DNA from 2 places in the Nocardioides sp. WG-D5 genome. Region 1 is predicted to be linked to the other one. Evidence: riboswitches for the same ligand, from Rfam matches in the RefSeq annotation. Region 1 holds a riboswitch; the other holds the start of a gene.
What was found. A riboswitch is a leader RNA that binds a small molecule or an ion and turns the genes downstream of it on or off. The one in region 1 is predicted to bind thiamine pyrophosphate.
Positions count from the first base shown of each region.

Region 2: another riboswitch for thiamine pyrophosphate. It lies ahead of ACWZJV_RS12795 (thiamine ABC transporter substrate-binding protein); the one in region 1 lies ahead of thiE (thiamine phosphate synthase).

Region 1 covers NZ_CM132928.1:4,398,138-4,403,088, reverse strand. The annotation lists gene thiS (sulfur carrier protein ThiS) at 1-118, opposite strand, end outside; gene ACWZJV_RS21215 (FAD-dependent oxidoreductase) at 115-1,212, opposite strand; gene thiE (thiamine phosphate synthase) at 1,212-1,817, opposite strand; TPP riboswitch at 1,811-1,920, opposite strand; gene ACWZJV_RS21205 (fumarate hydratase) at 1,997-3,685, shown strand; gene ACWZJV_RS21200 (TFIIB-type zinc ribbon-containing protein) at 3,774-4,073, shown strand; gene ACWZJV_RS21195 (hypothetical protein) at 4,106-4,333, opposite strand; gene ACWZJV_RS21190 (GNAT family N-acetyltransferase) at 4,330-4,896, opposite strand.
Region 2 covers NZ_CM132928.1:2,633,205-2,638,155, forward strand. The annotation lists gene ACWZJV_RS12790 (ABC transporter permease) at 1-1,473, opposite strand, end outside; gene ACWZJV_RS12795 (thiamine ABC transporter substrate-binding protein) at 1,470-2,540, opposite strand; TPP riboswitch at 2,536-2,644, opposite strand; gene ACWZJV_RS12800 (GNAT family N-acetyltransferase) at 2,676-3,107, shown strand; gene ACWZJV_RS12805 (MBL fold metallo-hydrolase) at 3,097-4,158, opposite strand; gene ACWZJV_RS12810 (hypothetical protein) at 4,158-4,580, opposite strand; gene ACWZJV_RS12815 (hypothetical protein) at 4,577-4,933, opposite strand; gene ACWZJV_RS12820 (putative protein N(5)-glutamine methyltransferase) at 4,950-4,951, shown strand, end outside.

The DNA of each region.
Region 1 (4,951 bases):
CACGCGGCACGACCTCACCGTTGACCGCGATCGCGCTTCCCGCGCGCTCGTTCAGCAGGTCGACGATGCCTGCGCCGTCGGCGACCTCGGCCGGTTCGCCGTTGATCATCAGTCTCATCTGTCGGTCTCCTCGATGTTGCTTGACGGGCACTTCGTGGGCTTGTCGGGTGTTTCAGTGCCGGTCAAGCCCTGGGATCCCCGGTCGACCGGGGATCCCAGGAACCGGCGCGGATCCACCACGGGCTCCACCGCCCCGGTCTCGATGTGATCGGCGACCAGCCGCGCGACGAGCGGCGCGAGCAGGACCCCGTTGCGATAGGCGCCCGCGGCCAGCACGACCCCCGGCTCCTGGGTCGGGCCGACCAGCGGGAGGTTGTCGGCAGTCCCGGGGCGATCCCGCGAGGTCACCTCGACCACGCCGGCCCGGTCGAGTGCCGGCACCACCCGGCGGGCGGAGTCGAGCAGCCGCCAGACGCCCTCGACGGTCGGCAGCAGCGGCCCGTCGCGCTCCTCCGAGGTCGCCCCGATGACGACCTCGTCGCTGTCGGTCCGCGGCACCACGTAGACCTGCTCGCCGTGCACCCACGCCCGCACGGTCCGCTCCACCCGCTCCTGCGTCCGCACCCGCACCACGTCGCCGCGGACCGGGCGGATGAGGGAGGAGTACGGAGCGGGCAGCCGCGCGCCGGTCGCGACCACGGTCACCTCGGCGGCCTCCTCGGTCGGCTCGCGACCCACTCTGTCGCCGACCCGCGCGAGCAGCGCCGCGACGACGGCCCGCGGGTCGACGGAGTGGTCCTCGGCGAGGAAGGCGCCACCGGCGACCCGGCCGAGCCCGGGTTCGTAGCCGAGCAGATCCCTCCGCCCCAGCCGTTCGTAGGCGACCCCGGCGAGGTCGAGCACGGCGAGCTGCCGTTCGACCTGCTGGACGTCCCCGGCGTCGACACCGGCCAGCAGCGTCCCACGGGTGTGTACGGGCACCCCGAGCCTCGCGGCGAAGTCGGGCCACAGCGCCAGCGACGACAGGCACAGCCGGGTCAGCGACTCTTCTCCGTACCAGGCCTCGCCGGCCGGGCTGAGCATGCCGGCCGCGGCGTACGACGCCCCCGAGCCCGGAGACGGGTCGACCACCGTGACGTCGTGACCGCGACGGGTCAGCTCGTCGGCCACGGACAGTCCGACGATCCCGGCGCCGAGGATCCGCGCCCGCATCAGCCGACCGCTTTCACGAGCTCCTTCGCGGCCTGGAGTGGATCGGGTTGTCGCCAGAGCCCGCCGATCACGGCGACCCCATGGGCGCCGGCAGCGTGCACCGGCCCGGCGGACTCCGCCGAGATCCCGCCGATCGCGATCAGCGGGAGCACCCCGGCGGCGTCCGTGACGGCGGCGACGCCCAGCGGAGAGGGAAGCCCGGCCTTGGACGTGGTCGCGAAGACCGGCCCGAACCCGGCGTAGTCCGCGCCCGCCGCGGCAGCCGCCTCGACGGCGGCACGGTCCCGGCAGGTCGCGCCGATGACCAGCCCCGGAGCGACCGCGTCGGCGATCCGCCGGGCCTCGGCCACCGGCAGGTCGGAGGCGCCCAGGTGCACGCCGTCCGCACCGGCGGCGAGCGCCACGTCGAGCCGGTCGTCGACGACCACGCAGGCCTCGTACGTCCCGACCCGCTCGATCACGGCCGCCGTCAGCGCGAGCAGCTCACGGGTCGTCGCGGTCTTGTCGCGCACCTGGAAGCCGGTGACACCGACCTCCGCGAAGGCGGGCAGCAGCGCGAGATCATCGCGCGAGGAGACCAGAGCAAAAATATGTGGAAGAAGCACAACCAATCACTTCCTTCGCCGGCATGATCCGGATCAGGTGTAACGGTCGGAGCGGCTCCAGCTCCCTCTCAGCCCGCTGCCGCGGACTCCCGTGTGGACGTCTCCGACCATAGCGCGGATGTCTCGCGCGTGCAGCCTGATCTCAGACGGAGGCGCCCGGCGGCGTACGATTCGCTTCCGTGGCTGACGTTGAGTTCCGGTACTCCGACCTCCTCCCGACCGGCAAGGACGACACTCCTTACCGGCTGATCACCAGCGAGGGGGTGGAAGAGATCGAGGTCGACGGGCGCAAGTTCCTCAAGGTCGACCCCGAGGCGATCCGCCGGCTGACCGCCGAGGCGATGAAGGACATCAACCAGTACCTCCGCCCGGCCCACCTCAAGCAGCTCCGCAAGATCATCGACGACCCCGAGGCCTCCGGCAACGACCGCTTCGTCGCGCTCGACCTGCTCAAGAACGTGAACATCTCGGCCGGCGGGATCCTGCCGATGTGCCAGGACACCGGCACGGCGATCGTGATGGGCAAGAAGTCCGAGGGCGTGCTGACCGGCTCCGACGACGCCGAGACCGTCAGCCGCGGTGTCTTCGACGCCTACACCAAGCTCAACCTCCGCTACTCGCAGCTGGCTCCGCTGACGACGTACGAGGAGAAGAACACCGGCTCCAACCTGCCCGCGCAGGTCGAGATCTACTCGACCCCCGAGGGCGAGAACGGCCCGGAGTACAAGTTCCTCTTCATGGCCAAGGGCGGCGGCAGCGCCAACAAGTCGTTCCTGTTCCAGGAGACCAAGGCGATCCTCAACCCGGACAAGATCCTCACCTTCCTCGACGAGAAGATCCGCTCGCTGGGCACGGCCGCCTGCCCGCCGTACCACCTCGCCGTCGTCATCGGCGGGACCTCCGCGGAGTTCGCCCTCAAGACGGCCAAGTACGCCTCGGCCCACTACCTCGACAACCTCCCGACCGAGGGCTCGATGAGCGCCCACGGCTTCCGCGACACCGAGCTCGAGGAGAAGGTCTTCGAGCTGACCCAGTCCTTCGGGATCGGCGCCCAGTTCGGCGGCAAGTACTTCTGCCATGACGTACGCGTCGTCCGGCTCCCCCGCCACGGCGCCTCCTGCCCCGTGGCGATCGCGGTCTCCTGCTCCGCCGACCGCCAGGCGCTGGGCAAGATCACCCGCGACGGCGTCTTCCTCGAGCAGCTCGAGACCGACCCGGCGCAGTACATGCCGGACGCCGGGATGGCCGAGGAGATCTCCGCGGGCGAAGTGGTCGACATCGACCTCAACCAGCCGATGTCCGAGATCCTCGCGACGCTCTCCCAGCACCCGGTCAAGACCCGGCTCTCCCTGTCCGGCCCGATGGTGGTGGCCCGCGACATCGCGCACGCCAAGATCAAGGAGCGCCTCGACGCGGGCGAGGAGATGCCGGAGTACATGAAGAACCACCCGGTCTACTACGCCGGCCCGGCCAAGACTCCCGAGGGCATGGCGTCGGGCTCCTTCGGCCCGACGACCGCCGGCCGGATGGACTCCTACGTCGAGCAGTTCCAGGCCGCCGGCGGCTCCATGGTCATGCTCGCCAAGGGCAACCGTTCCAAGGTCGTCGCCGAGGCCTGCGGCACCTACGGCGGCTTCTACCTCGGCTCCATCGGCGGCCCGGCCGCGCGGCTCGCCCAGGACTGCATCAAGTCGGTCGAGGTGCTCGAGTACCCCGAGCTCGGCATGGAGGCGGTCTGGAAGATCGAGGTCGAGAACTTCCCCGCCTTCATCGTCGTCGACGGCGAGGGCAACGACTTCTTCACCGACCCCTCCGGCACCGCCACCGTCCCCCTCACCGGGATCAGGGTGCGGTCGAAGGAGCGCTGAGCGGACGCCCGCCGACGCTGAGCCTCGCCGAGGCGGGACGACCGGATAGGTTGATGGGCGCCGATCCCCGACGACGAGGAGACCCCCCATGCAGTGCCCCATCGACGGTGTCACCCTGGTGATGAGCGAGCGCCAAGGCATCGAGATCGACTACTGCCCGCAGTGCCGTGGCGTGTGGCTCGACCGCGGCGAGATCGACAAGATCATCGAGCGGTCCGTCGGCGCCCCGCAACCCGGTAGCTACCAGCAGCAGCCCCGCCAGGAGCAGCGCGACGATCGACGCTACGAGAAGCGGGAGTACGAGCGGCGGGACTACGACGACGACCACCGCTACGACAAGCGCCGCAGCCACCACCGCGAGTCCTGGTTGGGTGACCTCTTCGGCTGAGCCTGACCCAGCCCGGCCCGCCCGCAGAATCGCTAGACGTCGTTGTCGCGGCGGTTCTCGGGCGGCGCCTCGCTCGGTCCGGACCCCTTCGTGTCCGGGCTTCCAGACTCGGACTCGGGGTAACCCGCCGTCGAGTCCGCGGGCGCGATCGGAGTGTCGCCCTCGTCCTCGTCGAGGCGCTGGGTCTCGGAGACCTGCCCGGACTCGTCGGTGTACTCGGGGTCGTCGGGCCCCTCTGCTGGTAGCTGCTCGTGGCTCATGCCCCTGCGGTACCCCGTTGCCGGGCGAACCACTCCCGCCGGAGCAGCCCGAAGACCCACGAGTCCGAGACGTCGCCGTTCACGACGCAGTCCTCCCTCAGCGTCCCCTCCAGCTTGAACCCGAGCTTCTCCAGCACCCGGGCCGAGGCGGCGTTGCGAGTGTCGGCCTCCGCCTGGACCCGGTTGAGGTCGAGCGCGTCGAAGGCCCAGGTCAGCACGGCACCGGCGGCCTCGGTCGCATAGCCGTGACCCCAGGCCGCCTCGCCGAGGCAGTAGCCGAGCGAGGCGCTGCGGAACTCCGGGTTCCACGAGTTGAAGGTGCACCAGCCGAGGAACACGGAGTCCCGTTCGATGACCACCCGCACGCCGACCCCCTCCTCCGCCATCTCCTGAGATCTGGCGATGAACTGCCCGGCGCGGGCCCGATCGGTCCACGGCGGTGAGTCCCAGTAGCGCAGTACGTAGGCGTCGCTCTGCAACGCGAAGAGGTCATCCGCATCAGCGTCGGTGAACGGCCGCAGCCGCAACCGTGTCGTGACGAGCGTGGGAGTGGGCAGCGACATGGCCCGATGCTGTCAACCCGTGACCGCCCGCCGCATCAGGTTTTTCGAGTCACCG
Region 2 (4,951 bases), 1.8 Mb from region 1:
GAGGAAGGACGTCGCGCCGAACTCCCCCAGCGAGGCCGCGAAGGCGAAGCCGGAGGAAGCGAGGAGCGGCTTCCAGACGGCGGGTACGTCGACGGTCATCACCGCGCGCAGCGGCCCGGCCCCGAGACCCGCGGCGGCCTGACGGAGCCGGTCGTCGACCGACCCCAGGACCGGCACCAACGTCCTCACCACCAGGGGCAACGCGACCAGCGCCTGCGCCAGCGGTACCAGCCACGGCTCGTCTCGGAGGTCGAGGACGCCCGACCCGAGCGTCAGATAGAGTCCCAGCCCCAGCGTGACGGCGCTGACCCCGAGCGGCACCATGAACAGCCCGTCGAGCACGGCGCGCACCCGACGCTCCGCAAGGGTCCGGGACCGACGGGTCACCGCGAAGGCCACCAGCAGCCCGAGCACCAGCGCGACCAGCGTCGCCTGCACCGCGACCGCCAGCGACGTCATCAGCGCCGTGGTGACCGGCACCGGCAGCGGGGGGTCGAACCCGGGGGTCTGCAGGGCGACATAGTTCCCGAGGCTCCACCGGTCGTCGACCCGCAGCGACCCGAGCAGCAGCGCCAGCAGCGGCCCGGCCACCAGCAGGACCAGCACCGACGTCGACAGCAGGGCCGGGAGGTCCCGCGGCGAGACCCGGCGGCGGCGTACGACGACCCTCGACTGCGCGGGATCCGGCACCGAGCGCAGCCGACCGGCCACGACCAGCAGCCCGACGACGACCACCAGCTGCAGCACCGACAGCACCGCGGCACCGGGCAGGTCGAACAGGGTGAAGGTCAGCTTGTAGATCTCGGTCTCGATGCTGTTGTAGCGCACCCCGCCGAGGGTGAGCACGATCCCGAACGCGGTGGCGCAGAAGAGGAAGACCACCGACGCCGCCGAGACGATCGCGGGACGCAGCGCGGGCAGGGTGATCGTCAGCAGGACCCGCAACGGCGACGCCCCGAGAGCGGCGGCGGCCTCACCGGGTCGCGGGTCGAGCGACTCCCAGGCCGCCCCGACCGCACGGATCACCACCGAGGCGTTGAAGAAGACCAGCCCGAGGATGATCGCCGTCGGCGTGCCATCGAGACCCAGAGATGCCAGCAGACCCGCCTCGCCGATGAGCTCGCGGAAGGCGACCCCGACGACGACGGTGGGGAGCACGAACGGCACCAGCAGCCCGGCCCGGATGACGCGCTGCAGCGGAAATGCCAGTCGATGCAGCGCGAACGCAGCCGGCAGCCCCAAGGCGACGCTCAGCACCGTCGCGAGCCCCGAGGACCACAGCGTGAACCAGAGCGCCCGCTGGATCTCCGGGCGCCCCACGACCCGGGACACCACGGACGGGTCGAAGGAGCCACCGAAGAACAGTCCGCGCTGCACCATCCCCGTGACCGGCAGGACGAAGAAGACCGCCAGCACGGCCACCGGGAGGGCGGCGAGCGCGACCAGGGTGCCTACGCGACGGGTGGAGCTCACTGCGCGATCGTGTCACTCCAGGTCGCCAGCCACGCTTCCCGGTTCTCCTCGATCTCCTTCGGCTCGACGGAGAGCGGCGAGGTGGGCTGCTGGGCGAACTTCGCCCACTCGGCAGGCAGCTTGACGTCGGAGGAGACGGGGAAGACGTACATGCTCTCCGGCAGTGCCCCCTGCACGCTGTCGGAGAGCATGAAGTCGATCAGCGCCTGCGCGCCCTCGGGGTGGTCGGCACCCTTCAGCACACCGGCGTACTCGACCTGACGGAAGCAGGTGTCGAGCAGCGCGGCCGTCGTGGTCTTCCCGTCCTTGACGGTGAAGGCCGGCGAGGAGTCGTAGGAGACGACGATCGGACGCGTGCCCTTGCCGCCGCCCTGGGTGAAGTCGGAGTAGTAGGCCTGGTCCCAGCCGTCGACGACCTTGGCGCCGTTGTCCATCAGCTTGCCCCAGTAGTCGGCCCAGCCGTCCTCGCCGTACTCGGCGACGGTCGCCAGCAGGAACGCCATCCCGGGCGTCGACGTCGCCGCGCCCGGGGTCACGAGCAGGTCCTTGTACGCAGGCTCGGCGAGGTCGTCGAGCGACTTCGGCGGCGTCAGCTTCTTGGCCGCGAACCACTCGGTGTCGATGTTGACGCACACGCTGCCGTTGTCGACGGGGGTGAGGAAGTGCTCCTCGTCGCCCGGCAGGTTGAACTCGTCGACCCCGGCGGGGACCGTCTCCGGCGTGTAGGCCTCCAGCGCGCCCTGGTCGATCGCCCGGCTGGCGAAGGTGTTGTCGACGCCGAAGACCGCGTCACCGTCGGGATTGCCGGTGTCCAGGGCGATCTTGGTGGTCAGCTCGCCGCCGTCGCCCGCGTGCCGGATCTCGGCGGTGTAGCCGGTCTTCTCGGTGAACTCGGCCAGCACCTCCTTCGGCAGCGTGAAGCTGTCGTGGGTCAGCAGCACCACGGTCTTGTCGTCGGCGCCGCTCGACTTCTCGGCGTCCGGCTTCGTGGGGGTGCCCCCGCACGCGGACAGCAGCAGCGCCGAGACCGCAGTGATCGCAGTGGCAGTGATGGCAGGCGTACGCATGCGCACTCTGACTCCCTTCGCCGGTGTCAACCGGAGCAGGTTCGGAGGGTCTGCGGCGCTGTTCGCCGCACTCTCAGGCCTCCCGGCCTCCCCTGTCTGTTCCGGGCAACACTACTTGCTTGCGAGAATCCACCCATGACCGACGTCTCCATCTCGTCCTTCGACGACCTCACCCCCAAGACCGCGTACGCCCTGTGGCAGCTGCGCCAGGAGGTCTTCGTCGTCGAGCAGGACTGCCCCTACCTCGACCTGGACGGCCGAGACCTCGAGCCCGGGACGCGTCATGTGGTGCTGACCGACGGCGACCGGCTCGCCGGCACCGCCCGCATCCTCGACGACGGTGACGTGTGGCGGATCGGCCGCGTCGTCCTCGCCCCCACCCACCGCGGCCAGGGCCTGGCGGACGTGATCATGAAGGCCGCCGTCGAGGCCGTCACCGACCGCGACATCGTCCTCGACGCCCAGTCGCCGCTGGCCGGCTGGTACGCGAAGTTCGGGTTCGTGAAGGACGGCGAGGAGTTCCTCGAGGACGGCATCCCGCACACCCCGATGCGGCTCAGGCGCTGACGGCGTCGACCGGGGCGAACAGCACGCTCGCCTCGGTCTCCTCTCGGGTCGCGAGACCGCGAGCGACCAGCAGCTCGAGGTGGGCCTTGGTCTCCATGACCGCGAGGCCGGCGTTGAAGTAGTCGAGCTCGGCGAAGGCGCGCTCGTGGCGGGTCCAGCCGAGGTCGTTGGCGACTTCGAGGGCCGAACGTCGCCCGAGACGCAAGGAGGCCAGCGACTGGGCGAGCCGGGTCTCGTGATGGGCCAGGAGCTCGTCGACGCGGGCGTGCGACGAGGTCGCGACGGGGCCGTGAGCGGGAAGAAGCTGCAGGTCGGGAAGGGAGCGGACCTTGGTCAGCGAGGCCATGAAGTCGCCGAGCGGGTCGATGACCGGGACCGGCTCGAAGCCGATCGACGGGGTGATCGTGGGCAGCACGTGGTCGCCGGCGAACAGGACCGAGCCGGCTAGATCGGCGTAGACGTAGTGGCCCTGGGTGTGGCCAGGGGTGTGCACGGCGTCGAGGTCGCGGCCGGCGACGTCGAGGCGTACGTCCCCTTCCAGCCAACGCGAAGGCATCCGCCAGTGCGAGAGATCGGGCGGCGGAGGCGGGTTGGCGGCCCACTTCTCGGCCAGCTCGGGTGCGCCGGCATGAGCCAGGAGGCGGTCGGTCGAGATCCAGCCGTCGAGGTCGCCGTTGGTGAGCTCGAGGGTGGGCCGTTCGCCGGCGCCGAGCAGCACGTCGGCGCCGAACTCCTCACCCAGCACCGAGGCGAGCGTGTAGTGGTCGCGGTGCACGTGGGTGACCAGGAACCGCCGGACGTCCCTGAACGCGAAGCCGAGCTTCTTCAGCCCACTCTCCAGCGCGGCGCGCCCCTCGGTGATCGCCCAGCCACCATCGACCAACGAAAGGCCGTCAGAGCCCTCGAGGACGTAGATGTTGACCGCCTTGAGCCCGTCCATCGGCAGCGGCAGCGGGATCCGATGTACGCCGTCGGCGACCGTCCATGCTCCCGGAGCGGACCAGTGCTCCCCCGAGTCAGGCGAGATGGCGGTGGCTGTCGACTGACTCATCAGGCTCCTTCGGTCGGCCCCGGAGTTCGGCCTTTCCAGAGCCAGAGCAGGCCCAGGATCGGCAGCAGGGCAGGAACGAAACCGTATCCGCTCCCGAACTTCGACCATACCGATGCATCCGGGAACCAGGACGGGACGACCAGGGACAGGACACCGACGACGAGCACACCGGCGAGCTCGACCCACAGCATGATTTTCGCGAAGCCCGCCGACCCGGCCGCAGCTCGGCGGATCGCGAACCAGCCCGCGACGTACGTCGCCGCGGCGACCACCGAGAGCGAGTAGGCGATCGGGGCCTCGTCGAAGCGGGTGAGGACCTGCACCAGCGACCGGGCGCCCGCGGCGAGCACGAAGATCGCGTAGACGGTCAGCAGGACCAGGTGCGGACCGGAACGGGTCTTGGCGGGGGCGGTCTCGGTCACCGGACCATCATGACGCGTACGGCCACGACCCCCGTCGCCAGGGCCGCCGCCGCGATCACGCCCGAGGACCAGGTCGAGCGGTCCTCACGCATCGTCTGCAGGGCCAGCGGCATCAGGCACACGAGCGCGCCCAGGTAGCCCAGGAACGTCGGCAGCGACTCCGGCTTGCGCCCGGCCGACCAGCCCGCCAGCGCCCCGACCGCGAGCACGACCGCGAGGATCTCCAGCATCCACGCCAGCTGGTCCAGCCACCGCGGACGCGGGGCCTTCAGGACGAGGCCGACGACGGCCGCGATCGTCACGAACGCGGCGTACGCGGCCACGATGATTCCGATCGGAGTCAGGGCGTCCACGTGCCAATATTCTCTGAT